4 regions of the Streptomyces sp. NPDC048644 genome follow, and region 3 is predicted to be linked to each of the others. Evidence: riboswitches for the same ligand, from Rfam matches in the RefSeq annotation. Region 3 holds a riboswitch; each other region holds the start of a gene.
What was found. A riboswitch is a leader RNA that binds a small molecule or an ion and turns the genes downstream of it on or off. The one in region 3 is predicted to bind cyclic di-AMP.

Region 1 (7,169 bases), on a different contig from region 3:
CAGCCAGGAGGCAGCAGCCGCTCGACCCGCTCGCGCGGTGCGCAGATCTTGAGCCACAGGCCGGGCACGTCGATGCGGCGGGCCAGCTCGCCCAGCACGTCGGGGTCGGCCGCCGGCAGGACGTAGCGGGCGATGTGGTGCGGCCGTCCGACCTCGATCCGGAAGCCGCCCGGCACCGCAGACGGCGCGGCGGTCCGCCGGGCCCGCGCCCAGCCGTCGGCCCAGACGCCGACGATCCGCGCGAGTTCGGAGGGTGCGGCGGGCGAGGGGGCCGGGGAGGAGTCCGTGGCGGGGGCCATGGGCCGAGCGTAGGCCGCATCCATGATCGACTTCAGCTGTATTTTCCGGGCCGGCACGGGTGTCCGGGGACGGCTCTGCGGGCTGCTGCCACCGGGCCGCGTCCTGCGGTCGGGGGAGCACACGGCGGTGTGCGACGGCGGGGCGCCCTGCCCGATGGGTCGTGGTTTGGGAGGGCTACGATCCAGCACCATGGACGTAGTCATCAACATCTTCGTCGGCCTGCACATCATCGGTATCGCCTCCCTCCTGGGCGGCTTCCTGACCCAGATGAAGGCGATGAGCGCGGGCACGGCCCGCTTCGTGCCCGCCATGCTGCACGGTGCGCTGACGATGCTCGTCACCGGCATCGTGCTGGTCGGCCTGAACCAGGCCCAGGGCAGCCCGGTCGACAACATCAAGATCGGCATCAAGCTGGCCGTCCTGGTGGTGATCCTGGGCCTGGTCTACGTCAAGCGTGACGAGGAGAAGGTCGCCAAGCCGCTCTTCGGCGCCGTCGGCCTGCTCACGATGGTGAACATCTTCATCGCGGTGCTCTGGACCTGAGCCCGCAGGGGCCGCTGCGCCCCGTATGCCGCACGGTGAACCGCGCGGCCCTCGCGTCGTCAGCCGTTCCGGCCGTCCGACCGCCCGAGGGCCGCGCGGTTCTGTGCTGTGGGGGGTGGTGCGTGGGGTGCTGCGGGTGGTTCCTGGGGTGTCGCGGGGGGAGCGGTCCCGACGCGACCGAGGTGTCGCGGGGGAGCGGGCCCGACACGGCCTACGCCGGGCGGATGCTCCCGTAGATCGGCATGTAGTAGATCGACTCCACCCGCACGCTGGCGCCCGGCTTCGGGGCGTGGATCATCTTGCCGCCGCCTATGTACATCCCGACGTGGCTGATGTCCTTGAAGAAGAACACCAGGTCGCCCGGTTGCAGGTCCTTGGTGGCCACCCGCTCGCCGGTCTTCACCTGATCCCACGTCGTACGCGGCAGGTTCACCCCGGCCGCCTTCCATGCCGCCTGCGTCAGGCCGGAGCAGTCGTAGGAGTTGGGGCCCGTCGCGCCCCAGACGTACGGCTTGCCCATCTGGGCGCGGGCGAAGGCGAGCGCCTTCTTGGCCTTCGTGAGGGACGTGCCGTCGTCGGATCCGCCGCCCGAGTCGCCCGAGCCGCCTGAACCGTCTGAACCGTCTGTCGAGCCGCCACCGGACCCGCCGTCGCCCCCGCGGTCGCCCCCGTGCTCCTGGCGTTCCTTCTCGGCCTGCCGGCGCGCCATGTCGTCGGCCTTGCGCTTGGCGGCTTCCTCCTTCTTGCGCTCCAGCTCGGCCAGCCGCGCCTTCTCCTGGGCGGTCAGCCGGGACAGCAGCTGCCGGGCCTCGGTCAGCTTGCCCTGCACCGTCCGCTTGGACTCCTGGAGGGAGGTCTGGGACTCCTGGAGCCGTTCCAGGCTGTGGACGGCCTCGGCGCGTTCGTGCGCTGCCGCCGCCTGCTGCTCCTGGTAGTCGGCGACCGCCTGTTGCTGACGTCCGGTCAGCCGCTCCATGAGGTGGCTGCGGTCGGCGAACTGCTGCGGGTCCTTGGCGAGTATCAGCTGCGCGGTCGGGCTCATGCCGCCGGTGCGGTACTGCGCGGAGGCGTAGGTGCCCAGCTCCCGCCGGGACGCGTTGAGTTTGTCGGTGCGCTTCGCCGCGGAGTCCTGGAGTTCGGTCACCTTCTCGCGCCGCTGCTCGGCGTGCTCCTTGGCGGCGTTGTACTTCTGGGTCGCCACCTCGGCCTGGCGGTAGAGGTCGTCGACGTTCTTCTTGACCTCTTCGACGGTCGGCCGGGGGCTCCTGGGGGCCGCTTCGGCTGACTGCGACAGCAGTGTGACCGAGGCGAGTGCTGCGGTGGTGATCCCGACCGCCGTGCGGCGGCTTCCGGGTGAGGCGAGGACGCGGGTGCGCGGCTTGCGATGCGACGCCAAGGCCGGCGACTCCTTCCGTGGACCGCCTACCGGGTTAGCTGTCGGGTTCGGGCGGTGTCGCAGACGGAAGGCTTGCCCTACGGTCCGTACGCCCGCGCGCGGCGGCCGTACCGATCGATTCACCCCGGTGGTGCTGGTGGGTCCCCGGCTCCGGGTGCCCAGGGGCAGGGCCGGACTCGGCGGAGGCGACCCGTGCGCACGCTGTCGTACGCGGGGATGCGGGCTGCCCGAGCGAGCACGGTAGCCAACTCGTGTGGCTCCTGTGAAGGCTGATGTTCGAATTGCCCGAAACCTTTTCGTGACCTGAAGGTGAGGCGACGGTGATTGCGTTGGATGTCGGTTTCGGGCAGTGCGGGGAAGCCTCGGGGCGGCTCCTGTGAAGACGGCTCCACGTCTCCGAAACGGATTCTGCACGGCCGGGACGCTTCCCGTGCGGCCGTTCCCGGACTTCGGGACCGGATGTCAGTGGGGCCGCCTAGACTCGGTGGGCGATGAGCAGCCTCTTTGACGACAGCTTCCTGGCGGATCTCGGCCCGAAGGGCGAGCACCCCCCGCCCCCTCCCGAGGACGAGCACGGCCCGGCCCCGGAGGAGGTTCCGCACGACCTCTTCGACGGGAAGTTCGACGCCCCCGTGCCCCGGGAGGCGTACTACCGCGACGGCGCTGCCCGCCCCGCGGTCGATCCGGCCGCCCTCCTGGAGGGGCTCAACGACGCCCAGAAGGCGGCCGTGGTGCACACCGGCAGCCCGCTGCTGATCGTCGCGGGCGCCGGATCCGGCAAGACCCGGGTGCTCACCCACCGCATCGCGCACCTGCTCGGCGCGCGCGGCGTGCACCCCGGCCAGATCCTCGCGATCACCTTCACCAACAAGGCCGCGGGCGAGATGAAGGAGCGCGTCGAAGAACTGGTCGGCCCGCGGGCGAACGCCATGTGGGTCTCCACCTTCCACAGCGCCTGCGTCCGCATCCTGCGCCGCGAGTCCAAGCAGCTCGGCTTCACCTCGTCGTTCTCGATCTACGACGCCGCCGACTCGAAGCGCCTGATGGCCCTGGTCTGCCGCGATCTGGACCTCGACCCCAAGCGCTTCCCGCCCAAGTCCTTCAGCGCCAAGGTCTCCAACCTCAAGAACGAGCTCATCGACGAGGAGACCTTCGCGGGGACGGCTGCCGACGGCTTCGAGAAGACCCTGGCCGAGGCGTACGCGATGTACCAGGCGCGGCTGCGCGAGGCCAACGCCCTGGACTTCGACGACATCATCATGACGACCGTCAACCTCCTCCAGGCGTTCCCCGACGTCGCCGCCCACTACCGCCGCCGCTTCCGGCACGTCATGGTCGACGAGTACCAGGACACCAACCACGCGCAGTACACCCTCGTGCGCGAGCTGGTCGGTCCGCCCGAGTCCGCCGCCGAGCTGTGCGTGGTCGGCGACGCCGACCAGTCGATCTACGCCTTCCGCGGCGCCACGATCCGCAACATCCTCCAGTTCGAGGAGGACTACCCCAACGCCACGACGATCCTCCTGGAGCAGAACTACCGCTCCACGCAGACGATCCTCAGCGCCGCCAACGCCGTCATCGAACGCAACGAGAACCGCCGCCCCAAGAACCTCTGGACACAGGCAGGCGAGGGCCCCAGGATCACCGGCTACGTCGCCGACACCGAGCACGACGAGGCGCAGTTCGTCGCCGACGAGATCGACCGGCTGACGGACGCGGGCGATGCCAGGGCGGGCGACGTCGCCGTCTTCTACCGCACCAACGCCCAGTCCCGTGTCTTCGAAGAGATCCTCATCCGGGTCGGGCTGCCCTACAAGGTCGTCGGCGGCGTCCGCTTCTACGAGCGCAAGGAGGTCCGCGACGTCCTCGCGTACCTGCGCGTCCTCTCCAACCCCGAGGACACCGTCCCGCTGCGCCGGATCCTCAACGTCCCCAAGCGGGGCATCGGCGACCGCGCCGAGGCGATGATCGACGCCCTGTCGCTCCGCGAGAAGATCAGCTTCCCGCAGGCCCTGCGCCGGGTCGACGAGGCGTACGGCATGGCCGCCCGCTCGGCCAACGCCGTCCGGCGCTTCAACACGCTGATGGAAGAGCTGCGCACGATCGTCGAATCCGGCGCAGGACCGGCCACCGTCCTGGAGGCGGTCCTGGAGCGCACCGGCTACCTCGCCGAACTCCAGACCTCCACCGACCCGCAGGACGAGACCCGGATCGAGAACCTCCAGGAACTCGCCGCCGTGGCCCTGGAGTTCGAGCAGGACCGCGGCGAGGACAACCCGGGCACGCTCGCCGACTTCCTGGAGCAGGTCGCGCTGGTCGCCGACTCCGACCAGATCCCCGACGAGGAGGAGGACGGCAGCGGCGTCATCACCCTGATGACCCTGCACACCGCCAAGGGCCTGGAGTTCCCCGTCGTCTTCCTGACCGGCATGGAGGACGGCGTTTTCCCGCACATGCGCTCGCTGGGCCAGACCAAGGAGCTGGAGGAGGAGCGCCGGCTGGCGTACGTCGGCATCACCCGCGCCCGCGAACGGCTCTACCTCACCCGCTCGACGATGCGCAGCGCCTGGGGCCAGCCGTCGTACAACCCGCCCTCGCGGTTCCTTGAGGAGATCCCGGAGGCGTACGTCGACTGGAAGCGCACCGGGCCCGCGACGCCGTCCGCCTCGATGGGCGGGCTGTCATCCGGCGGCTTCGGCTCCGGCGGAGGAACGGGCTCCGGCTTCTCGTCCTCGCGCGCCAAGGGGCCGAGCGGTTTCGCGACCCGGCGCTCGTCCGACCGGCAGGTCGTCGCGCTGGCCGTCGGCGACCGCGTCACCCACGACAGCTTCGGCCTCGGCACGGTCGTGGGAGTCAAGGGCAGCGGCGACAACGCCGAGGCGACGATCGACTTCGGCGGTGAGAAGCCGAAGCGGCTGCTGCTGCGGTACGCGCCGGTGCAGAAGCTCTAGAGCCCGCGGCCGTTCCGTCGGCCCGCCGCCGTCAGGGCGTCGGGCCGGGCGGGGCCGGTCAGTTCGGGGCGGCCGGTCAGTTCGGGTTGAGGCCGTGGCTGTGCAGCCAGGGCAGCGGGTCGATCGGTGAGCCGCCCCCGGGGCGCACCTCGAAGTGCATGTGCGGCCCGGTGGAGTTGCCGGAGCTGCCGGAGTACGCGATCTGATCGCCGGCCTTGACCGACCCGGAGCGGACCTTGGTGCTGCTGAGGTGGCAGTACCACGTCTCGGTGCCGTCGGGCGCCGTCACGATCGCCATGTTGCCGTACGCGGAGTTCCACTGGGTGCGCACGGTGCCGTCGGTCGCGGCCATCACGGGAGTGCCGTAGCCGACCGGGAAGTCGATGCCGGTGTGCACGGACATCCAGTTGACGCCGGCCTGGCCGTAGAGGGCGCTCAGCCCGTGCTGCTTGACCGGCAGCAGGAACTTCGGGCGTTCGGCCTCCTTGCGGGCCGCTTCCTTCGCCTTGCGTTCCTTCTCGGCGGCCTGCCGCTCCTTGAGGTCGATCCGCTCCTGGGTACGGCTCGCCCGGTCGGCGAAGTCGTCGGCGCCCGCGCTGAGTCCGGCGAGCTGGGTGTCGAGCTTGTTGTTCGCCGTGGACGGTTTGACGCCGCCCGCGTCCGGCGCGCCCTGGCTGGCCGCCTCGTCCTTCTCCTCCCCGCCGAACCCGCCGACGGCAGCAGCGGCGACGGCGCAGACACCCATCGCGGCGACCGACGGTACGGCGACGGTCAGCAGCGCCGACCGCTTGGCTGTGCGGCGGCGGCCCCGGCCGCGGACGGCCTTGGGGCCCTCAGGGGCGTCGGGCGTGACTGCCGTGACGACCGGAGTGGCCTGGGTCAACGCCTCGGCCACCGCGGCCGATGCGCCGCGCGGGCGCCCGGCGGGCGCGGGCGGTCCGGAGTCGTCGCGCGGCGGGCCCGCCTGGGCAGGGATGGTCGCGGTCGGCGCCTGGTCCACCGTCGGCCACACCGCGGTGGCGTCGTGGCCGATGGCCTCCTGGACGGCGGTGGCTTCGTACCCGCCGGTCCCGTACGCGCCGGATCCGTAGGCGGTGCCGTGGTCGTACCGGGGCTCGTCCTCGCCCGGTGTGCCGTACCCGCCGGTGCCGAGGCCGTCGTCGAAGGCGGTGGTGTCGAAGGCGCCCGTGCCGTACGTCCCGGTGCCGTATGCCGCGGGGGCGGCGGCCTGATAGCCGCCGGTGTCCTGGCCGTTGGGGTGGTAGCCAGGTGCCGCGTAGCCGTGGGTGTCGTAGCCCGGTGCCTCATAGGCGGTGTGGGCGTACGGGTCGTAGCCGGAACCGTCCGGCTGCGCGCCTGCCGAGTCGTGGCCGTAGGCGTCGGCTCCGTACGTGTCCGTGGGGAAGGCGCCCGTGCCGTATGTCCCGGTGTCGTAGGACGCGGTCCGGAAGGAACCGGTGTCGAAGGAGCCGGTGTCGTACCCGCCCGGTGGGTAGCCGCCCGCCGGGTATCCGCCGGTGCCGTCGGCCCCGTAGGACTCCGCTCCCTGGGCCGCGCCGTGCTGAGTCGTGCCGAACGAGCCGGTGGCGTAGGGGTCGGCGCCGTACTGCCCGGTGTCGTACGAACCGGGGAGGGAGCCGAAGAGCGGGTCGCCGCCGCCGTATTCGGCGCAGCCGTTCGCGGCAGCGGTGTGCTGCTGCCCGTAGGAGTCGTAGGCCGGATAGTGCGCATACGAGGCGTCCGGAGCGGGACCGGTCGGAAGGGGAGCCTCCGACGGGTGACGGTCGTTCACCACCAGCTTCTCTTTCGCCTCGGCAGCAGGAGAATTAGCGGCGACTGTACCCGGCGGTACACGACGGCGACAATCTTGCGGGGGTTTCCGGCTCGGCCGGGCCGGGCATTTGGCCGCCTTTCGGCGGTGCCACACCTCCTCTTGGCGTCGCGTTCGAGGCCCGTTCGACGTCAGCGCGGGATCACGC
Region 2 (7,169 bases), on a different contig from region 3:
GGCGACCGGTAGAGGGGGGGGCGGGCGCCCCGGCCCGGCACCCGCGCCCCTCGTTACTGTCGACGGGTGCACCCACCCCCGCCGCCGTCGCTTCCGCCCCAACCGGCGGAGGCGCCCGAGCCCCGCCCGTACGCCTCCGCGTACGCGGGCGCTCCCCGAAGGCGTGCGCCCTGGCACAACAAGGCCGTGCGCACGGCCGCGCTGATTCTGCTGCTCGCGGGGTCCGGCGTGCTCATCCTGGTGATCATCGGCCGGCAGACCGGAACCGAGGGCTTCTTCGTCGGCCTGGGCCTGTCCGCCTTCCCCGTACCGCTGCTGATCGCCGCGTTCCGCCGGCTGGGCCGCATCGCACCGGAGCCGTGGCGCAACCTCGCCTTCGCCTTCGCCTGGGGCGCCTGCGCGGCCACCCTCGTCGCGCTCCTCGCCAACGGCTTCGCCACCGACTGGCTGGACACCACCTTCACCCACGCCTCCCCCTCCTCCACCCAGGCGTGGGGCGCGAACGTCATAGCGCCGGTCGTCGAGGAAACCGCCAAGGCTGCCGCCGTCCTGCTCCTCTACCGCTTCCGCCGACGCGATTTCGACGGCATCACGGACGGCATCGTCATCGCCGGCATCACCGCCACCGGCTTCGCCTTCACCGAGAACGTCCTCTACCTGGGCAGCGCCTTCGGCCAGGACCTCTCGATGGGCCACACCGGCCTCAACTCCCTCACCGCCGGCACCTTCTTCCTCCGCATCGTCGTCTCCCCCTTCGCCCACCCCCTCTTCACCATCCTCACGGGCCTGGGCTTCGGCGCCGCCGCCACCCGCTACCCGCACCGCCGCGCGTCCCGCGTCGCCCTCGTCCTCTTCGGCCTGCTGACCGCCGTCCTCCTGCACGCCGTCTGGAACGCCGCCTCCTCCCTCGGCGACCTCGGCTTCCTCACCGTCTACGGCCTCTTCTTCGTCCCCGTCCTGCTCACCGTCACCTGGTTCGCCCTCTGGGCCCGCCGCCAGGAACTGCTGTCCCTGCACAGCTATCTCGCCCCGTACACCGCCACCGGCTGGCTCACCCCCACCGAACCCGCCGCCCTCTCCTCCCTCAAAACCCGAACCCTCGCCCGCGACCTGGCCCGCCACACCCACGGCCCCACCGCCGCCCAAGCCGTCACCACCTACACCACCCTCGCCACCACCCTCTCCTTCCACCGCCGCCGGGCTCATCTCATGGGCCCCACCCCCCACTTCACCGAACGCGAGACCGCCCTCCTCCGGGAGCTGTGGCACCACAAACCAGTGGCGGAACCGGCGTTGCTGCATGCGTGGGAGGTGGGGGGTGTGGAAGGCCGGGAACTGCCAGATCGGCGCCTTCTTGGCCTACACCGCGGCGCCGGGCCAGACGCTTCCGGCTCCCCTGGCTCTAGAGAGTGACGCTCGACCACCGGGTGGGGCCGTCATGTATATCAGCGACCTGGCAACGGTGACCTTGACCAAAACGAGCGGCCCCCAATCGGGGGCCGTCGTCATGTCGTCGTGCCGCCCACGCTCAGTGCTCTGCTCACCCACACACGAGGCACGGCCAACAATTCTGCCTGTACCGCCCGTGTGCCCAGCGAGGCTCCAACCTAGAGCGCTATCAACCGTAGGGGCGGCTGGCGCTCACGGCTGCTCTGGGAGCTCGGGCTGAGAGGGACGTTCCGCCCACCGGCTCCGATGCTGGCGTAGGTACCTCACCTGTATCTGGTGCTCCTTGACCCGCGTCAACGCGTACTTGAACTTCTGCGTCAGACCATCGATCACATCGAAGTCATCGGTCAACTGGAGAGCCCCTCGGTCAAACAGCGCGTGGCAGTTGGGGCAGAGACACAGCACATTCTCTATCGTGTCCGGACCGTTGTGAGGTTTCCCCAACGCCTGGATATGCGCAGCCTCGCTGATTGCCTTGTCATCGGGGGACACCACCAGCCGCACATCGCACATTTGGCAGGTGTCGCGGTACCACTCCTTAACGTTCCGCACCACCGCAGAGTCGCGCAGCAGGCGCTCGTAAGCGACGGTCCGACGAAACTGCTCTTCCAGGTCGGTTTTCGTGTCACCGTCCGGCGATACGGGTTGCGGCTTGACCGTTTCATCGGGCCCGACCTTGACGAGTCGGAACTGGCAGATGCGGAAGCCTTCCTTGCCAACGGTCTTCCAGCTCTCGGCCACCCGGTACAGGCCACAGTACCGATAGCCGCCTGTGGCCTTCTGTCGCTTGATGTCCAACCCTCGAATGACACGGACTCGATTTCCGAGGGCTTGATTCAGCAACAACCCGGCGTTTCCAGGCGTATCCATGGTCTGGTCGGCCACCATGCACTGCGTCTTCCGGTCGCGTCCGCCCTCGCCGGTGTAGATGATCTCGTCGTCACCGTAGACGTCGTCGATATAGCCACCGGAGAGCACGATGGAGTCGACGCCTTCCCGCGCAGTACCGGAGATTCCCCGCCCTTTTTGTCGGTGCACGCCGTACGCGTGCAGCTCCATGTGGCTCTCGAAATGCTGCCCTTCAACGACCCCCTCAGGGGGACCGAACTTCACAGGGTTCTTTGATTTTGCCTTCGCCATGCGGGGAATTCTGCCCACAACTTGATCGCTATGTCACTCGGGTTGGAACTGCCGAGCGTAGGCTCAGAGACGTTGTCCCTCATGAGGAGGTTGTAGCGGTGGCTGGTGTGCCAACGGCAGTTGTGGCGGCGAGTGGCCTCGTAGGCGGCTACGCCGTAGCCCGCTGGACAAAAAAGCGGCCCCTGGGTGGGGCAGTGCTGGCTGCCGCCGGTGCGGTGGCGGTCAAGGGGTGGCAGGAGAAGGCTGGGGGGAAGGCTGCGGCTGTGCTGGGTGGGGCGTATGTGGCGGCGTTTGCCGGGTCGCATCCGCTCGCGAAGAAGGTCGGGGCGTGGCCTTCGGTGTTCACGGTGGCGGGCGGGATGGCGCTTGTGTCGTGGCTGGTGGCCGACCGGCGGGTGTGAGGCGCGGGAGCGCGTACGAGGACGGCCGTACGGGCCGGGGCGGCAGTCGCGCCCCGGCCCGTACGGCTGTCGTGCCCGCCCCGGTGTACGGGGGTTCGCGTCAGGCCGACGCCTCGTTCAGGAGCGTCAGTTCGGCGTCCGTGAGGGTCAGGTCCAAGGACGCGAGGAGGGACGGGAGTTGGGCGACCGTGCGGGCGCTGGCGATGGGGGCGGCGACCGTGGGGCGGGCGGCCAGCCAGGCGAGGGCGACGGTGGCGATCTCGGCGTCGTGGGCGGCTGCGACGGTGTCGAGGGCCTGGAGGACGCGGGGGCCGCGGTCGGTGGCCAGGTACTGGGCGGCCTTGGCCGAGCGGGCGCTGTCGATGTCCGTGCCGGGACGGTACTTGCCCGTCAGGAAGCCGGAGGCGAGGGCGTAGTACGGGACGGCGGCGAGGCCGTGGCGGGCGGCGACGTCGGCCAGTTCGCCCTCGTAGGTGTCGCGCGAGACCAGGTTGTAGTGCGGCTGGAGGGCGACGTAGCGGGCCAGGCCCTCGCGGTCGGAGCAGGCCAGGGACTCCTCCAGACGCGGCGCCGAGATGTTGGACGCGGCGATCTCGCGGACCTTGCCGGCCTTGACGAGGTCGTCGAGTGCGGTGAGGAACTCCGCGACCTCGACCGACTCGTCGTCGTAGTGCGTGTAGTAGAGGTCGATGTAGTCCGTGCGCAGGCGGCTCAGGGATCCGTCGACGGCCTTCTTGATCGTCGCGGTGGACAGGCCCTTGAGTCCCGGCTGGGCGCCGACCTTGGTGGCGATGACGACGTCGGCGCGGTTGCCGCGGGCGGCCAGCCAGTTGCCGATCACCGTCTCGGACTCGCCGCCCTTGTTGCCCTCGACCCAGAACGAGTAGGCGTCGGCGGTGTCGATGAAGTTGCCGCCGCCCGCCACGTACGCGTCGAGCACGGCGAACGACTCGGCTTCGTCGGCCGTCCAGCCGAAGACGTTGCCACCGAGGGAGAGCGGGGAGACGGACAGCGAGCCGAGGTTCTTGCGTGAAACGGTCATGCGTGATTGCAGCGTCGGGCGGGAAGGGAATATTCCGGCCCCGCCCGGCCTCCGGCCGATCAGCCGTGCCGGACCCGCCTTACCGGGCCCGCCCCGCCGACCGGCCGTGCCGTGACCGCCGTGCCAGCCCCGCCCGGTGTCAGACCTTCAGGCCGTGGTCCCGCAGCCAGGGCATGGGGTCGACGGGGTCGCCGCCGCCCGGCCTGACCTCCAGGTGGAGGTGGGGTCCTGTGACGTTCCCGGTGGCGCCCACGCGGGCGATGACCTCGCCGGTGCCGACCTTGCCCGAGGTCTTCACCATGGACGAGAGGTGGCAGAACCAGAGTTCGGTGCCGTCGTCGAGGGTGAGGACGACGCGGTAGCCGTACGAACCGGCCCAGCCCGCCTGGGTGATGGTGCCGGAGTGCACCGCCTTGACGGGGGTGCCGGTCGGGGCGGCGAAGTCCTGGCCGGTGTGGTCGGCCGCCCAGCGGTCGCCGGCCTGGCCGAAGCTCGCCGTGAGGGTGTACGAGGTGACCGGGAGGAGGTAGCTCTTGGCGAGTTCGGCGAGCCGCTCGGCCTCCGCCTTCTTGTGGGCCGCCGCCTTCGCCTCGCGCTCGGCCTCGGCCCGCGCCTCCTCCTTGGCCGCCGCGGCCTTCTTCTGCGCCGCCGAAGCGGTCTTCTCGGCCTGTTCGACGGCGGACTGCTCGGCCGCGTCACGGGCGTCACGCTCGGCGGCGCTCTGCTGCGCGTCGGCCTGCTGGAGGATGCGGCTGCGCAGCGCCTCGCCCGCGCCGCCCGTCCCCTGGGTGCCGTCGTCCGGGGTGAGGCCGGCGGAGGAGAGCGGTGCCGATGCGTGGGTGGCGGAGGTGGCGTGGGTGGCGGAGGTGGCGTGGGTGCCGGATTTTGGTGCGGCGGAGTCGGCCGCGGTGTCGGCTGCCGCGTCGGAGTCGTCCGAGATGAGGGGGCCGATGCCGGGCAGGGATTCGGCGTCCGGCAGCTTCTCCGAGAGGTCGTCGGTGATCGCGCCGAGGTCAGGCACGGAGATCGGCACCGGCGGCTTTCCCTCGGCCGTGGCCATCCCGCCGGCGCCGACCGCCGCGATGACGCCGACACCGAGGACCGTGCCACCGCGGGCGAATCCCCCGCTGCGCTGCTTGGCGACCCGGTGTTTGCCGCGGGCGGCGCGGACGGATTCCTCGGTGGGGTTCCATTCCTCCCACGGTCCTTCACCTGCGTCGGCACGGCCGGGGCCGCCGGACGGCCGGGGGCCGTCGAAGGGGGCGGTGTCGTCGAGGGCGTAGGCGGACGGAGCCTCGGGGGCAGACCTGTTGGACGCCACGGGGGCGCACTCCTTTCCTTCCTTCTCGCCTACCGGGTTAGCTGACGGGTTCGGAGCAGGAAGGTCTCCTACGGGCGGCCTCTGGCGCGAGGCGTCCGATTCACCCCATGGTGGTGGTTCCCCGGTTCCCTCCGCGCGGTTCGGGATCCATCCGACATTCCAGGGCGTTTCCCGTAGTTCACGGAAATTCCCTGCAGTTCACGGCAGTTCGTGAAATTTCGATGCTGCGGTACTGCGGCGTATCGCGGCATGCTGCGGTGAACGTGCAGGTCGTGACCAGCGGTGGTGCCCGTGATGCCCGAGGCGCCCGAAGAGCGCTTGCAGGATTCAGCGTCGGCGCACGGTGCCGCCTCTTGCGACGGCTGGGACGACCGCGCTCCGTTATCGGACAGTAATAGAGATGGCCGCGGATTTCCAAGCGTTCTCACGAATCCGCATCCCCTACTCACCAGCTTTGGCCTGGACTTATGGGCCCACCAAGGTTCTAAACAGGGCGAGTTGACCGTCCGGCGGGAAACGGGCTGCGCGTGATTGTGCATCACTTGTTATGCAGAGGGGTGCGCGGCAATCACGGAACGTGAGGGAAGTAGCGTCTGATCATGGTCGTCAACTTCGTCAACAACGGGCAGACACTGGCGGATCGCTACCGGGACTTCTCCTGGTGGCAGGCGCGCGGGCAGTGCGAGGCCCACGAGGAACTGACGGCGCGGATCAGCCAGGACCCGGAATTCTGCGAGCTGTTGGCGGGCTCGCTGCCGCCCGGCAACAAGCAGCAGCCCAACCTCCTCCTCGCCGCCGTCCGCCATCTCGACGGCCCGCACGCCGAGCAGGGCCCGCGCGGCGACCTCGCCTACCGCCGCTGGCGCGAGTGGACCATCAGGCACTGGGACGAGGTCCGCGCGGTGATCATGCGGCGCGCCACCCAGACCAACGAACCGGCCCGCTGCGCCACCCTCCTCCCGCTGCTGGCCCGCCTCCCCCAGCCGCTGGCCCTCCTGGAGGTCGGCGCGTCGGCCGGCCTGTGCCTGTACCCGGACCGCTACCGGTACGCGTTCGATGACGGCGGGGACGCGGGCGCGGCCGTGGAGGTCGGCCCGTCCGGCAGCCCGGTGACGTTCCGGTGCCGTACGAGCCGGGAGGCCCGGGTGCCGGACGACTGGGCGGCCCCGCCCGGACGGCTGCCCGAGGTCGTCTGGCGGGGCGGCATCGACCTCAATCCGCTGGATCCGGTCGGTGACCCCGACGCGCTGCGCTGGCTCCAGGCGCTCATCTGGCCCGGGGCGACCGAGCGGGCGCAGCACCTCCCGGCCGCCGTCGACGCCGTACGGGGAGCGCCGCGCCCTCGGATGGTGCGCGGCGACCTCGTCGACGAACTGCCCGCGCTCGCGGCCGAAGCGCCGGCCGACGCCACGCTGGTCGTCTTCCACACCGCCGTACTGACCTACCTGCCACCGGACCGCCGGGAGCGGTTCGCCGCGAGCGTGCGGGAGCTGCTCGCCCAGCGGGCGGGGGCAGGACACTGGATCTCCCAGGAGCACCACTCCGTCCTGCCGTGGATCGCCGCCCCGCACAGCGACGCGCTCGGCCCGGCGGAGCGGGAGCCGCTGCTGACGCTCTCCCTGGACGAGCGTCCTGTCGCCCTCACCGGGCAGCACGGCCGGAGCCTGCACTGGGTGGCGGGGACGGCGTAGGCACCACCGCCGCCCCTCGCCGCGACGCCCACCGGCCACGCCCTACGCCGGCAGTGGCCGCTGCACCGCCAGCAGCGCCATGTCGTCCGTCCCCGCCCCTCCGGTGTGCCGGGCGACCTCGTCGA
Region 3 (7,169 bases):
GCGTGCGGCGTCGTCGGGGGTGATCGGGCGGATCCGTGCCGTGCCGCCGTCGCGCAGCACCACGTCGGCTTCCCAGTGGGTCGGGTATGCGTGGTCCGGCGGATTCTGCATGCGGACAGCGTACGACCGGGCACCGACAACCGGCTCGGCATGCGTGCCCGCCTGCCGCCGGTCGGTCCGCGGGGGTTCGGGAGCACGCCCGGAAGCGCCACGTCCGCACTCCGGGACGGGGCACGGGCGCGCCGGAAAGGGTGGTGGGAAAGTCGGGTCGAAGGGCTGCTGGACCACGCGCCGCAGCGTGAGACACTGGTCTAGACAACCGTTACGACTTGAAGGGCAACACCATGGCTGAGCGCCGCGTCAATGTCGGTTGGGCCGAGGGTCTGCACGCCCGCCCCGCCTCGATCTTCGTCCGTGCGGCCACCGCCGCCGGCGTTCCCCTGACGATCGCCAAGACCGACGGCAACCCGGTCAACGCAGCCTCGATGCTCGCCGTTCTGAGCCTGGGCGCCCAGGGTGGCGAGGAGATCGTGCTCGCCTCCGACGCGGAGGGCGCGGACGCCGCGCTCGACCGCCTGGCGAAGCTGGTCACGGAGGGCCTGGAAGAGCTCCCCGAGACCGTCTGAGCCGCCGCGGGCTCTTCGAGTCCACCGCCTCTCGGCAAACGGCCCCGTCGCAGCGACCATCACGGTCGCCGCGACGGGGCCGTTCCGTTACAGCGGGCGCCGACGAGTGGCGGGCGGGGCGGTGGAAACCCATAAGGAATTCCGAGGCTGCTGCCGCATTCGCGGGAAGGAATGACCTACGCGCCCATATCGTGCCGGCCCGCACCCGCATCACCGAGTTCGCCGAGTTCGCCGAGTTCGCCGAGTTCGCCGGAAACAATGGAATCGCTTCCGCCCGTGATTCCCTCTCCCCCGAATTTCAACTCTTTCTGTCGACCGCACCCCGCACCCGCTATATACGTTCCCGAATACCACAGGTATACGGTCCCCTTGTTAAGAACGGACGCGCTCCGTGTTGACGGGTCGTTTCGTTTGCCTCACCGCGGGTGTGGCCGGGTGACGCAGCCGGTACCCCGGGGAGGACCGTTCGACGTGAGCCGCCATCAGGGCACGTGCCCGGTCCGCGTCACCCCTGGCGACCGCGTCCAGCACCGCGCCGTGGTCGTCCCACGCTTGCGACGACCGGGGCGGGGTCTCCACGACGTACATCCACTCGATCTTCCGCCGCAGTTGGGTCAGCAGCGCGGTCAGGCTGGGGCTGCCGGCCGCCTGGGCGAGCGTCTCGTGGAACCAGCCGTCCAGTTGCGGCAGGTCGGCCGGGTGCGCGTGACGGGTCCTTTCGCGGCCCAGCCGCACCAGGCCGCGCAGCACCTTGAGGTGGGCTTCCGTACGCCGGGTGGCCGCGCGGGCGGCGCCCAGCGGCTCCAGCAGCGCGCGCAGGTCCAGCAGGTCGGCCGCCTCCTGGGCGGTCGGTTCGGCGACGCAGGCGCCGACGTGATGCCGCGTGGTGACGAACCCTTCGGACTGCAGGGTGCGCAGCGCCTCACGGACCGGGACGCGGGAGACGCCGTAACGGGCCGCAAGAATGTCCTCGACGAGTCGCCTGCCAGGCGCCAGCGCACCGGAGACGATGTCCTCGCGAATTGCCGTGCAGACGACCTGCGCGGAAATATGGCCTCGCATCGTGGGTGCCTCCGCCGTCATTCCCGGGAAACGCCGCCGAGCGACGGCCTTTTGGCAACTCTATTCGAAGGCGGTGGCTTTTCGGATGCGTTCGTTCCTTCATGGATATCTTTTGGCCATGCGGCGCTGTGCCCGAAGGCCGCACCCGTCCGTCCGCCTGCGGATACGCCGAAGCCCCGGCCGCGGGAGGTGCCTGCGGGCGGGGCTTCGGCGTCTTCGCGTGCGGAACGTCAGACGTTGACGCCGTGCGAGCGGAGGTAGGCGATCGGGTCGATGTCCGACCCGTAGTCCGGGCCGGTGCGGGCCTCGAAGTGCAGGTGCGGGCCGGTGACGTTGCCGGTGGCGCCGGAGAGACCGATCTGCTGGCCCGGTGTGACGCTCTGGCCGACGGAGACGCCGAGCGACGACATGTGGCCGTACTGGGTGTAGGTGCCGTCGTTCATCTTGATGACGATGTTGTTGCCGTACGCGCCGCCGGCGCCGGCTTCGACGACGGTGCCCGCGCCCACGGCGTGGACGGGCGTCCCGGTGGCGGCGTGGAAGTCGATGCCGGTGTGGCTGCCGGATGACCACAGTCCGCTGGACGCCTTGTAGGCGGTGGAGACATACGAGCCGGTAACAGGCGCGACGAAGGCGTTGAGGCGCTTGCGCTCCTCCTCGCGGGCGGCACGGGCCTTGGCCTCGCGCTCCTTCTCGGCCTTCTCCTTGGCTTCCTGCGCGCGGCGCTTGGCCTCTTCGGCCTGCTTCTTGGCCTCGGCCTCGGCCTTCTCCTTCGCCGCTGCGACCTCGGCGACGGCCTGCTGCGCGTCGGCCTGCGCCGCGACGTGGTCGGCGAGTTCGTCGCCGAGGACGACCGCGTGCGCGAGGCCGGCGTCCTGGGGGCTCGCGGGGGCCGTGGCGGCCAGCGCGGGCGAGGCCACGGAGGCGACGACGCCGGTGGCGGCGAGACCGGCTATGCCGGCGATGTTGCGGGTCGTCCGCGCGGTGCGGCTCGGACGACGGTGCTTCCCGGTGGCACGGGTGAACGCCATGTGCTGGCTTGTCCTTTCCTTCCTTCTCGCCTACCGGGTTAGCTGACGGGTTCGGAGCAGGAAGGTCTCCTACGGGCTCCTCCGGAGAGGCACCCGATTCACCCCAGGGGACATGTGGGTCCCCGGCTCCCCTGGCTCGCGCCGTACGGGGACTCGGCGATGACTGTCCGGTGCCACGGTTGCGGCGTACGGCTGACGAACAGCGGGGTTGACGCTAATCGGGGCGTCTTTCGATCGGCAAACAGAACCGGCAGTTTGTGCGAAGCGCCACACCTGCACCACGCAACCAGCCGGGGAAAATGCGGACATAAAGGGGCTCCCGGGGCGGTTGAACACCCCGGGAGCCCCTGTGTCGCTCCATGGACGGCCCCCTACGGCAACCGTCCTGTCGGCACGTCAGCCGCTGACGACCGTCACCTCGCCGATGCCCAGCGCCTTGACCGGCTCGGCGATCTGCGCCGCGTCACCGACCAGGACCGTCACCAGCCGGTCCACCGGGAACGCGCTGACCACCGCGGCCGTCGCCTCGACCGTGCCGGTCTCGGCCAGCCGCGCGTACAACTGCGCCTGGAAGTCGTCCGGCAGGTGCTGCTCCACCTGGTCGGCGAGCGTCCCGGCGACCGCCGCTGCGGTCTCGTACCGGAGCGGCGCGACGCCGACGAGGTTCTGCACGGCGACGTCCCGCTCGGCGTCCGTCAGGCCCTCCGCCGCGAGGGTGCGCAGCACCGTCCACAGGTCGTCGAGCGCCGGGCCGGTGGAGGCGGTGTCCACCGAGCCGCTGATGGCGAGCATCGCGGCACCCGTGTGCCCCCCGGGGGCATCGGGCGCCGAGGAGCGCAGCACCTGGCCGAAGGCGCGCACCCCGTAGGTGTAGCCCTTCTCCTCGCGCAGCACACGGTCGAGCCGCGAGGTGAGGGTGCCGCCCAGGCAGTACGTGCCGAGCACCTGCGCGGGCCACACCCGGTCGTGCCGGTCGGCGCCGATACGGCCGATGAGCAGCTGCGTCTGGACGGCACCGGGGCGGTCCACGATCACCACGCGGCCGGTGTCGTCGGCGGTGATCGGCGAGGGGGTGACCGGTTCGGCGAGCGAGCCGGTCCAGGTGCCGAGGGTCTCGGCGAGGGCGGCGTCCACGTCGACACCGGTGAAGTCGCCGACGATGACGGCGGTGGCCGTGGCGGGGCGCACGTGGGCCTCGTAGAAGGCCCGCACCGCGGGGGCGTCGATACGCTCGACGGTCTCCTCGGTGCCCTGGCGGGGCCGCGACATCCGGGAGGCGGCCGGGAACAGCTCCCTGGACAGCGCCACCGCGGCACGCCGCGCCGGGTTGGCGAGCTCGTGCGGGATCTCGTCCAGGCGGTTGCGGACCAGACGCTCGACCTCGCTGTCGGGGAAGGCCGGGGCGCGCAGCGCGTCGGCGAGCAGGCCGAGCGCGCGGGGCAGCCGGGAGGCCGGCACTTCGAGGGAGACCCGGACACCGGGGTGGTCGGCGTGCGCGTCCAGGGTCGCGCCGCAGCGCTCCAGTTCGGCGGCGAATGCCTCGGCGTCGTGCTTGTCCGTGCCCTCGGACAGGGCGCGCGCCATGATCGTGGCAACGCCGTCGAGCCCCTCGGGCTCGGACTCCAGGGGCGCGACGATGTCGATCTCGACGGCGACGACCTGCTGCCCGGGACGGTGACTGCGCAGCACCGTAAGCCCGTTGGGCAGCGCGCCGCGCTCGGGCGCGGGGAAGGCCCACGGCTTGGGCGCGCCACCCCGGGGCTGCGGGTGGAACTCCATCGCGGTCATGGCGGAATCTGCGGTCGCGGCGTCGCTCACTGGGCCGCCTCCTCGTCGTTGTCGGCGGTCTCGTCGGCCGCGGTCGGCTCGTACACGAGCACCGCGCGGTTGTCGGGGCGCAGCCGGGCCTGGGCGATGGCCTGCACCTCCTGCGGCGTGATCTCCAGGACACGCTGCACGGCGGACAGCGCGAGCTGCGGGTCGCCGAACAGGACGGCGTAGCGGCACAGTTCGTCGGCACGGCCGCTGACCGTGGCGAGGCGGTCCAGCCACTCACGCTCCAACTGGGCCTGCGCGCGCTCCATCTCCTCCGGCGTCGGCCCCTCCGCGGCGAAGCGGGCCAGCTCCTCGTCGACGGCGCTCTCGATGTCCGGCACCGCCACGCCACCGGACGTCTTGACGTCCAGCCAGCCCAGGGACGGCGCACCGGCCAGCCGCAGCAGGCCGAAGCCGGCGGCGACGGCGCTGCGGTCGCGTCGCACCAGGCGGTTGTAGAGCCGCGAGGACTCCCCGCCGCCCAGGACGGTCAGCGCCAGGTCGGCGGCGTCGACCTCACGGGTGCCGTCGTGCGGCAGGCGGTAGGCCGCCATCAGAGCGCGGGACGGCACCTCCTCCTCGACGATCTCGCGCAGCTGGGCGCCCATGGTCTCGGGCAGTTCGCCGCTGCGCGGCGGCTGCTTGCCGTCGTGCATGGGGATCGACCCGAAGTACTTGTCGATCCACGCCAGCGTCTCCTCGGGGTCGATGTCACCGACGACCGACAGGACCGCGTTGTTGGGCGCGTAGTACGTGCGGAAGAACGCCCGCGCGTCCTCCAGGGACGCGGCATCCAGGTCGGCCATCGACCCGATGGGGGTGTGGTGGTACGGGTGGCCCTCCGGGTACGCCATGGCCGTCAGCTTCTCGAAGGCCGTGCCGTAGGGGACGTTGTCGTAGCGCTGGCGGCGCTCGTTCTTGACGACGTCCCGCTGGTTCTCCAGGGAATCGTCGTCGAGCGCGGTCAGCAGCGAGCCCATCCGGTCCGCCTCCAGCCAGAGCGCGAGCTCCAGCTCGTGGGCGGGCATGGTCTCGAAGTAGTTGGTCCGCTCGAAGCTCGTGGTGCCGTTCAGCGAGCCGCCGGCGCCCTGGACGAGCTCGAAGTGGCCGTTGCCCTTGACCTGCCCGGAACCCTGGAACATGAGGTGCTCGAAGAGGTGGGCCAGGCCCGTACGGCCCTTCACCTCGTGGCGGGAGCCGACGTCGTACCACAGGCAGACGGCCGCCACCGGCGTCAGGTGGTCTTCGGAGAGCACCACGCGCAGGCCATTGGCCAGCCGGTGCTCGGTCGCTGTCAGTCCGCCGGAGCCGGCTTGTTCTGTGGCCGTGTGACCCATGGGCATGTACGTCCCTTCGATCCGCTTGCGAGGAAGTTCTGTCACTGTATGCAAGCGCGTCGGCATCTGGCGAAGTTCCCGCCCGAGCGACCTCGTACGAGCGGTCCGCGGCCGGCGGCGGGCCGGCTGAGGGGGAGTCGCGGTCGGCGTTGTCAGTGGGGCGGTCCACAATGGTCCGCGTCAGACTCAGGCAGACTCACCGGTCGATCCCCCAGCCGGTCGGACCGGCGGCTGTTCACCCAACGGCCGGTCGACCCCACATCGGCAGTAGACGCAGCAGAAGGAGCCGCAGCCGCGATGGCCCGCCGCAGCACGAAGACCCCGCCGCCGCCGGACGACTTCGAGGAGAGAATCCTCGACATCGACGTCGTCGACGAGATGCAGGGTTCCTACCTCGAGTACGCGTATTCGGTCATCTACTCCCGCGCCCTGCCGGACGCCCGCGACGGCCTCAAGCCCGTGCACCGCCGCATCCTCTACCAGATGAACGAGATGGGCCTGCGGCCCGAACGCAGCTACGTCAAGTGCGCCCGGGTCGTCGGCGAGGTGATGGGTAAGCTCCACCCGCACGGTGACGCCTCCATCTACGACGCGCTGGTGCGCATGGCGCAGCCGTTCTCGATGCGGCTGCCCCTGGTCGACGGCCACGGCAACTTCGGCTCGCTCGGCAACGACGACCCGCCCGCCGCGATGCGGTACACCGAGTGCCGGATGGCGTCGGCGACATCCTTGATGACGGAGTCCATCGACGAGGACACCGTCGACTTCGCGCCGAACTACGACGGCCAGGAGCAGGAGCCGGTCGCCCTCCCCGCCGCGTACCCCAACCTCCTGGTCAACGGCGCGTCCGGCATCGCGGTGGGAATGGCGACGAACATGCCGCCGCACAACCTCGGCGAGGTGATCGCCGCGGCCCGCCACCTGATCAAGCATCCGAACGCCGACCTCGAAACCCTGATGCGCTTCGTGCCGGGGCCCGACCTGCCGACGGGCGGCCGGATCGTCGGCCTTGGCGGCGTACGGGACGCGTACGAGAAGGGCCGCGGCTCGTTCAAGATCCGCGCCACCGTGGCCGTGGAGAACGTCACGGCGCGCCGCAAGGGGCTGGTCATCACCGAACTCCCCTTCACCGTGGGCCCCGAGAAGGTCATCTCCAAGATCAAGGACCTGGTCGGTTCGAAGCGGCTGCAGGGCATCGCCGACGTCAAGGACCTCACCGACCGCGAACACGGCCTGCGCCTGGTCATCGAGATCAAGAACGGCTTCAACCCGGAAGCCGTCCTGGAGCAGCTCTACAA
Region 4 (7,169 bases), on a different contig from region 3:
GCGCACGATGGATCCCTACTCGAAGCTGCTCGGCGAGCGCATCGTCTTCCTGGGCACCCCCATCGACGACGCCTCGGCCAACGACGTGATGGCGCAGTTCATGTACCTCGAACACGCCGCCCCCGAGCAGGACATCTCGCTCTACATCAACTCCCCCGGCGGCTCGTTCACCGCGATGACCGCGATCTACGACACGATGCAGTACGTGACCTGCGACGTCGCGACGGTCTGCCTGGGCCAGGCCGCGTCCGCCGCCGCGGTACTGCTGGCCGCCGGCGCCCCGGGCAAGCGGCTGGCGCTGCCGGGCGCCCGGGTGCTGATCCACCAGCCCGCCCTGAGCGAGCCGGTCCAGGGCCAGGCCACCGATCTGCGCATCCAGGCGGACGAGTTGCTGCGCACCCGCGACAAGCTGGAGGAACTGCTGCAACGGCACACCGGCATGCCGCGCGAACGGATCGCCGCCGACATCGAGCGGGACAAGATCTTCGACACCGGCGCCGCCCAGGAGTACGGCCTGATCGACGGGGTCACCCGCGCCCGCAAGACCTCCGCGGCGACCGGCGCACGGTGACGTCGGGTGCCGACGCCCGAACTCCCTCCGCTGCCCGCACTGACCCGGGCCGAGGGCGAACTGATCGACCGATACCTGGAAGTCCTGGACCTGCTGGGCCGGATCAACCCGGCGCGCGGCGGGCACACCTACGGCGGGCTGCGGGCCGCCCAGGCGCTGGCGAGCAGGGCCGCCGGACTGCGGGACGCGCTGGCGCTGATGCACGAGCGGGGCGAGAGCGAACTGCACGGCGGGACGCTCGGCCGGGCACTGCGGACACTCGACGGCGAGCGCCGGGCCCGGCTCGTCTCGGTGCCGCCCGATGACACGTGAGGCGGCGGCCACCTACCGGGACCGCACACGGTGTCGCCGGGCACCGGGCGTGCGACACGTCCCCCGCCCGGCTCGCCCGGAAGGGCTAGCACCGAAGTCCGCGACGAACGGCGCCCGGATTGCGGCACGTCGCCTTGACCCCGGCGCCGCACCGGGTTCCACACCTGGTCCCGGCCCTGACCCCGGACGCTCCCGCACACCGCGAACGGCACGACTCACCACATGGCCCCCATGTGACGAATGTCACATGGGGTCATTTCAGCGCTTATTTCGGGCGCCGCATGCGTAACGATCCCTTCGACGACAAGACCCCGCCACAGCGACGGGGCGGTCCGGACGGGCGCCTAATCCTGCCGCCGTCCCGGATGTCCGGTCGACGTGGTTGGAACGGCAGGAGCGGAGGACCCGAGCACGACGGGGCCACGGCCGCCACGGCCGACGGGCTCCTTGGGGTGAAGCCGTACGCACGGCCGGGCATCTTCGCCTGCCCGAACCCGACAGGTCCTCCTTCGCAGGCGACTGACGAAGGGTTCGCTCATGGCTGTACGCAGGCACGTACCGACAGCAGTGGCCCGCGCCGGAACGATTTCGGCTCTGGCACTGGCCACCGTCGGCGGCATCATCCCGACGCCCGGAGGGACCACCGACGCCGAAGCGTCGAGCGTCTCGTCCGCGGCGCTGCGGATCGCCGCCTCCAAGAAGGGGGCGCCGTACCAGTACGGCGCCCGGGGCCCCCACCGATTCGACTGCTCGGGGCTGACGCAGTATGCGTTCAAGCACGCGGGCAAGAAGCTGCCGCGCACCGCGGCTGCGCAGTACAACCGCACCCGGCACCTGCCCGCCTCGTCCCGCAGGGTCGGCGATCTGGTCTTCTTCCATGCGGGCAGGGGCGTTTACCACGTCGGGATCTACGCCGGACGGGGCCGCATCTGGAACGCGCCCAGGACCGGCACCGTCGTCCGCCTGGACAAGATCTGGAGCAAGGCCGTCTGGTACGGGCGGGTCAGGTGAGCGGTCGCCCGCCACCCGCACCGCGTTGAGATAGCCGAACTCCCTTACATCTGCCCGCCGTTGGCTTTCCGGGAGGCGCTCGGCGGCGGCCGTCCGCGTGTGTGCGGCGCGGTCAGGCGAGCGCCACCTCGACGAGGAGGACGCCACCGAGCGTGGTCAGCAGGGCGCCGGTGGTGGCCTCCAGGGCACGGGTGACCCGCGGGCGGCGCAGCCAGTTGCCGAGGCGGTCGACGAGCAGCGCGACGGCGGGGAACCACACCAGCGCCATCGCGACGACGATCGTGGCGAGCAACAGGGTGCGCGGCAGCGCGGGCTGCCCCTCGGGGACGAACTGCGGGAGCAGGCTGAGGAAGAGCACCGGCGCCTTGGGGTTGAGCGCGTTCGTGAGGAAGCCCTGCCGCAGGCTCCGTCCGACGCCGGTGCGCGCTTCCTGCTGCTCGGCGGCCTCATCCCCGGGACGTGCCGCGGCGTCCTCGTCCGCCGTGGGCGCCGCGTCGGCAGGACCGCGTACGACGGCCAGCAGTGCGCGGCCTCCGAGGTAGAGCAGATAGGCGCCGCCGAGTACCTGAACGGCGCCGAACAGCACGGGCACGGCGACGAGCACGGCGGCGAGCCCGGCGACCGCGAGGGCGGTGTGCACGAGCAGCCCGCCCGCGACCCCGACCGCGCAGGCCACCCCCGCCCGGCGCGAACCGAGTGCGTTGCGCACCACGACCGCGAAGTCCGCGCCCGGCATGGCGACCATGCCGGCCGCAACTCCGGTGAAGGTGATCAGCTGTCCGTCCATGAGGCAATCCTCGCTGGTCAGAGCCTTTAATGGGGAGTGGCAATCTTCTTCGTCGGGCTAAAGAGGTTCTTATGTACGACCCCACGCGACTGGCCGCTCTGGTGGCGGTCGCGGAGGCCGGTTCGATTTCACGGGCCGCCGACCGGCTCGGCTACACCGCGCCCGCGCTCTCCCAGCAGCTCGCCAAGCTGGAGCGGGAGGCCGGGACGACGCTGCTGGTGCGCCACCACCGCGGGGCGCGGCTGACGGCCGCGGGGGAACTGCTGCTGGTCAGGGCCCGGCGGGCGCTGGACGAGCTGGATCTGGCGCGGCACGAGCTGGCGCAGCTGGCGGGCCTGTCCGGCGGCCGGCTGCGGGTGGGCACGTTCATGACGGCCGGTACACATCTGCTGCCGCCCGCGCTGAGTGCGTTCCGCCGTGCGCACCCGGATGTGGAACTGAGCGTCACGGAGTACGAACCGCCGCTCGGCATGCGGGCGGTGGCGCTCGGCGAGGTGGATCTGGCGTTGACGCACGCCTACGCGCCTGGCGACCCGATGCCCACGCCCGAGGGGCTGCGGCTGGAGCCGCTGCTGACCGAGGAACTGGTGCTCGTCACGGCTCCGGGGCACGCCCTGTCGGCGGGCCAGGGACGGCTGCCGCTGTCCGGTCTGGCCGGACAGCCGCTGGTCAGCATGGCGCCCGCCAACCCTCACCGACGCGGGGTGGAGGCGGCGCTCGCGGCTGCCGAGGCGAGCGTGGCGGTGCGCTGCGAGTCACCGGGGTACGAGGTGGTGTGTGCGCTGGTGAGCGCGGGCCTGGGGGTGGCGGTGGTGCCGGAGATGATGGCGACCGGTTCGGTGACACCGCTGGGTGTCCGCCGGCTGGAGCCGCCCGAGCTGCACCGCACGGTCTCGGTGGCCTACCGCCCCGGTGGCGGCTCCCCGGCCGCCGACACCCTGCGGGCGCTGCTGCGCGGCGCGTTCACCCGTGGCGGCTCCGTGCAGTGAGGCCGTGCGGCGGCCTGCCCGGTGGCGGGCGGGTGGTCAGGAGGCGGGTGGTCAGGGTCCGGTTGCCGTCCAGGGCAGGGAGACCCAGACCGTTTTGCCGCCCTGGTGGGTGGGTTCGACCCTCAGCCGGCCGCCGGCTTCCGCGGCGAGGAAGCGGATGATGACCAGGCCGCGTCCGTTGTCCTGCTGCACCGCGGCGGGCAGCCGCTGCGGCCACCGCGGATGGCTGTCGGTGACGCCGATGCGGAGCTGTTCGTCGCGGTCGAGCCGCAGCTCCACGGTGAAGACCGGGGAGCGGCCCAGGGTGTGCTGGACGGCGTTGGTGGCGAGTTCGGAGACGATCAGCCGGACGGTATCGGCGCGCACCGCGTGCGCCGGCAGACCCCATTCGCCGAGCACATCGCTCACATAACCGCGGGCCAGCCGCACGGAGGCGGGCTCGCTCGGCAGCGTGAGTGAGGATTCCTGGTGGTCTGCCATCGCGACGCCGTCCTTTTCCCACCGAGGCTCGATTCCGGCGCACCGACCAGGGAGCGAGCTGCCGATCGGACACCGATTCGGCCTCGGACTGCTGCTGTGCGTCAGACTGCCATCCATGCTGCTGGTATGACGCCGATCCACCACGATATGCCCATATCTGTCGCTCAATGCGGTGAACTCTGCTACGCGAGAACGGATTTGGGCGGCGGGACCGCACGCCGGCCCGTCGGTACCGGCCCCCCTGCGGCACCGACGAACGCTGTACCCGCCTCATACTCGCCGGGCGGTGCCGGTAAACCTCTGGAGAGGGGCAGCACCTCCGGGGCGTGCGGCGGCGTCAGCCTCGGGGCGCGGCGGCCACGACCGTCTCGACGGCGCTGTCGATCTGCGCGTCCGTCAGGTCCGCACGGGCGGTGAGCCGCAGCCGGGAGATGCCGTCCGGCACGGACGGGGGGCGGAAGCAGCCGACGACGAGCCCGGCTTCCCGGCAGCCGGCGGCCCAGCGGACGGCCTGTTTCGGGGACGGGGCGCGCACCGAGACCACGGCGGCGTCCGGGCGTACGGCGGTCAGGCCCGCGGCGGTGAGGCGGCGGTGCAGCTGCGTGGCGACGGTACGCACCCGGTCGACGCGCGCGGGTTCGCGGCGGAGCAGCCGCAGCGCGGCCAGTGCGCCGCCGACCGCCGCGGGTGCCAGGCCGGTGTCGAAGATGAACGTCCGCGCGGTGTTGACCAGATGCTCGATGACGCGGGCCGGGCCGAGGACCGCGCCGCCCTGTCCGCCGAGGGACTTGGAGAGGGTCAGGGTGGCGACCACGTCGGCGTCACCGGCAAGGCCCGCGGCGGCCGTCGCGCCGCGCCCGCCGTCGCCCAGTACGCCCAGTCCGTGCGCGTCGTCGACGAGCAGACCCGCGCCGTACGCCCGGCAGACGCCGGCGAGAGCGGGCAGCGGGGCCGCGTCGCCGTCGACGGAGAACACCGCGTCGGTCACCGCGAGCGCCCGGCCTTCGTGGTCCGCCAGCGCGGCGGCCACCGCCCGCGGGTCGGCGTGCGGGACGACGGCGGTACGGGCCCGGGAGAGCCGGCAACCGTCGATGAGGGAGGCGTGGTTGCCCGCGTCGGAGACCACGAGGGCGCCGGACCCGGTGAGCGCGGTGACGGCGGCGAGGTTCGCGGCGTAGCCGGATGACAGCACCAGGGCGGCCTCGAAGCCGCAGAAGGCGGCGAGTTCGGATTCCAGCCTGGCGTGCAGTTCGGTACTGCCGGTCACCAGCCGGGAGCCGGTGGCGCCCGCGCCCCAGCGGTGCGCGGCCTGGGCTGCGGCGCGGGTCACCTCGGGGTGCCTGGCGAATCCGAGGTAGTCGTTGCAGGCCAGGTCCAGCAGCGCGGAATCGGCGGAGCGCGGGCGCAGGGTGCGGACCAGGCCCGCCCGCTGCCGCTCGGCACGCGCCGTATCAAGCCAGTCGAATGCCGCGCCGAACGTCTCGCGTACGGGGGCCGCTGCGAGGTCGGCGGGCGGCACGGCGCGTGCGTCCCGGGTCTGCGGCGGTGCGGTGTCCTGCGGCATCGGCATCCTTCTCGATTGTGGGCTGTCGATAGACGTTAGCGGTCGTTACACCCGCCCACAGTGTGGTGATACCCACACTCCGAGCCAGGGTCGTTGTGGGAATCCTCCTTGGCCCGGGGCGGTGCCGTACGTCAGGATCAACGCCATGGAGCTGCTGAACACTCTGGTGGACAAGGGGCTGCGGCGTGAGCTGCCGACCCGTGAAGAGGCCCTCGCCGTACTGGCGACGTCCGATGACGAACTGCTCGATGTGGTGGCCGCGGCCGGAAAGGTGCGCCGTCAGTGGTTCGGACGGCGGGTGAAGCTCAACTACCTCGTCAACCTCAAGTCGGGCCTGTGCCCCGAGGACTGCTCGTACTGCTCGCAGCGCCTCGGGTCGAAGACCGAGATCCTCAAGTACACCTGGATCAAGCCCGATGACGCGTCGAAGGCGGCAGCCGCGGGGGTGGCGGGCGGCGCCAAGCGCGTGTGCCTGGTGGCCAGTGGCCGCGGGCCGACCGACAAGGATGTGGACCGGGTGTCGGAGACCATCTCCGCCATCAAGGAGCAGAACGAGGGCATCGAGGTGTGCGCCTGCCTCGGACTGCTCTCCGACGGCCAGGCCGGGCGGCTGCGGGAAGCCGGGGCTGACGCCTACAACCACAACCTCAACACCTCGGAAGCCACGTACGGCGACATCTGCACCACCCATGACTTCTCGGACCGCGTGACGACCGTGCAACAGGCCCAGGCGGCCGGCCTGTCGGCCTGTTCCGGGCTGATCGCCGGGATGGGTGAGACCGACGCCGACCTGGTGGACGTGGTCTTCGCGCTGCGCGCGCTGGACCCCGATTCGGTGCCGGTGAACTTCCTCATCCCGTTCGAAGGCACCCCGCTCGCCGAGGAGTGGAACCTCACGCCGCAGCGCGCGCTGCGCATCCTGGCCATGACCCGCTTCGTCTGCCCGGACGTCGAGGTACGGCTGGCGGGCGGGCGTGAGGTGCATCTGCGGAGCATGCAGCCGCTGGCGCTGCACCTCGTCAACTCCATCTTCCTCGGCGACTATCTGACCAGCGAGGGCCAGGCGGGCAAGGACGACCTCGCGATGATCGCCGACGCGGGCTTCGAAGTGGAGGGCGCGGACACCACCACCCTGCCCGGACACCGCGTCCAAAGCTGCGGCGACGAGGGCGGCTGCCACGACGGGACGCCGGGCGCCTGCCACCCCGCCCAGGACGCGCCGCCCGCCGCCACCGCGCCCGCGCCGTCCGACGAGGCCCGCCGCGGCCTGGTCTCGGTACGCCGCCGGGGCGCCGGCACCGAACTGCCGCCCAATGCCTGAGGTGTTCTCGCCGGGCGACCTGCTCGCACTCGACCGGCAGCACGTGTGGCACCCCTACGGGCCGATGCCGGGCCGTAGCACACCGCTGCTGGTCGAGTCGGCCGCCGGCGTCCGGCTGCGGCTGGCCGAACCCG

Region 1: it holds a riboswitch for cyclic di-AMP, as region 3 does, so the genes downstream of both, ACGFNI_RS27960 (NlpC/P60 family protein) here and ACGFNI_RS25550 (M23 family metallopeptidase) in region 3, are expected to answer to the same signal.
Region 2: it holds a riboswitch for cyclic di-AMP, as region 3 does, so the genes downstream of both, ACGFNI_RS15150 (M23 family metallopeptidase) here and ACGFNI_RS25550 (M23 family metallopeptidase) in region 3, are expected to answer to the same signal.
Region 4: it holds a riboswitch for cyclic di-AMP, as region 3 does, so the genes downstream of both, ACGFNI_RS04665 (C40 family peptidase) here and ACGFNI_RS25550 (M23 family metallopeptidase) in region 3, are expected to answer to the same signal.

The regions. Positions count from the first base shown of each region.
Region 1 is NZ_JBICVO010000015.1:61,370-68,538, reverse strand. Features, by position in the region: gene ACGFNI_RS27970 (GNAT family N-acetyltransferase) at 1-299, opposite strand, end outside; gene ACGFNI_RS27965 (hypothetical protein) at 490-843, shown strand; gene ACGFNI_RS27960 (NlpC/P60 family protein) at 1,055-2,239, opposite strand; cyclic di-AMP (ydaO/yuaA leader) riboswitch at 2,247-2,431, opposite strand; gene pcrA (DNA helicase PcrA) at 2,731-5,190, shown strand; gene ACGFNI_RS27950 (peptidoglycan DD-metalloendopeptidase family protein) at 5,267-6,982, opposite strand.
Region 2 is NZ_JBICVO010000006.1:18,047-25,215, forward strand. Features, by position in the region: gene ACGFNI_RS15130 (PrsW family intramembrane metalloprotease) at 187-1,413, shown strand; gene ACGFNI_RS15135 (YDG/SRA domain-containing protein) at 1,642-2,589, opposite strand; gene ACGFNI_RS15140 (hypothetical protein) at 2,688-2,990, shown strand; gene ACGFNI_RS15145 (aldo/keto reductase) at 3,091-4,032, opposite strand; gene ACGFNI_RS15150 (M23 family metallopeptidase) at 4,172-5,353, opposite strand; cyclic di-AMP (ydaO/yuaA leader) riboswitch at 5,365-5,516, opposite strand; gene ACGFNI_RS15155 (DUF2332 domain-containing protein) at 5,953-7,044, shown strand; gene ACGFNI_RS15160 (PP2C family protein-serine/threonine phosphatase) at 7,087-7,169, opposite strand, start outside.
Region 3 is NZ_JBICVO010000012.1:123,471-130,639, forward strand. Features, by position in the region: gene ACGFNI_RS25535 (GNAT family N-acetyltransferase) at 1-111, opposite strand, end outside; gene ACGFNI_RS25540 (HPr family phosphocarrier protein) at 345-626, shown strand; gene ACGFNI_RS25545 (GntR family transcriptional regulator) at 999-1,688, opposite strand; gene ACGFNI_RS25550 (M23 family metallopeptidase) at 1,919-2,719, opposite strand; cyclic di-AMP (ydaO/yuaA leader) riboswitch at 2,732-2,888, opposite strand; gene ACGFNI_RS25555 (M16 family metallopeptidase) at 3,116-4,498, opposite strand; gene ACGFNI_RS25560 (M16 family metallopeptidase) at 4,534-5,871, opposite strand; gene ACGFNI_RS25565 (DNA topoisomerase (ATP-hydrolyzing) subunit A) at 6,169-7,169, shown strand, end outside.
Region 4 is NZ_JBICVO010000002.1:134,266-141,434, forward strand. Features, by position in the region: gene ACGFNI_RS04655 (ATP-dependent Clp protease proteolytic subunit) at 1-571, shown strand, start outside; gene ACGFNI_RS04660 (hypothetical protein) at 578-883, shown strand; cyclic di-AMP (ydaO/yuaA leader) riboswitch at 1,215-1,416, shown strand; gene ACGFNI_RS04665 (C40 family peptidase) at 1,421-1,894, shown strand; gene ACGFNI_RS04670 (LysE family translocator) at 2,007-2,681, opposite strand; gene ACGFNI_RS04675 (LysR family transcriptional regulator) at 2,753-3,670, shown strand; gene ACGFNI_RS04680 (ATP-binding protein) at 3,722-4,150, opposite strand; gene ACGFNI_RS04685 (8-amino-7-oxononanoate synthase) at 4,488-5,714, opposite strand; gene bioB (biotin synthase BioB) at 5,860-7,035, shown strand; gene ACGFNI_RS04695 (adenosylmethionine--8-amino-7-oxononanoate transaminase) at 7,028-7,169, shown strand, end outside.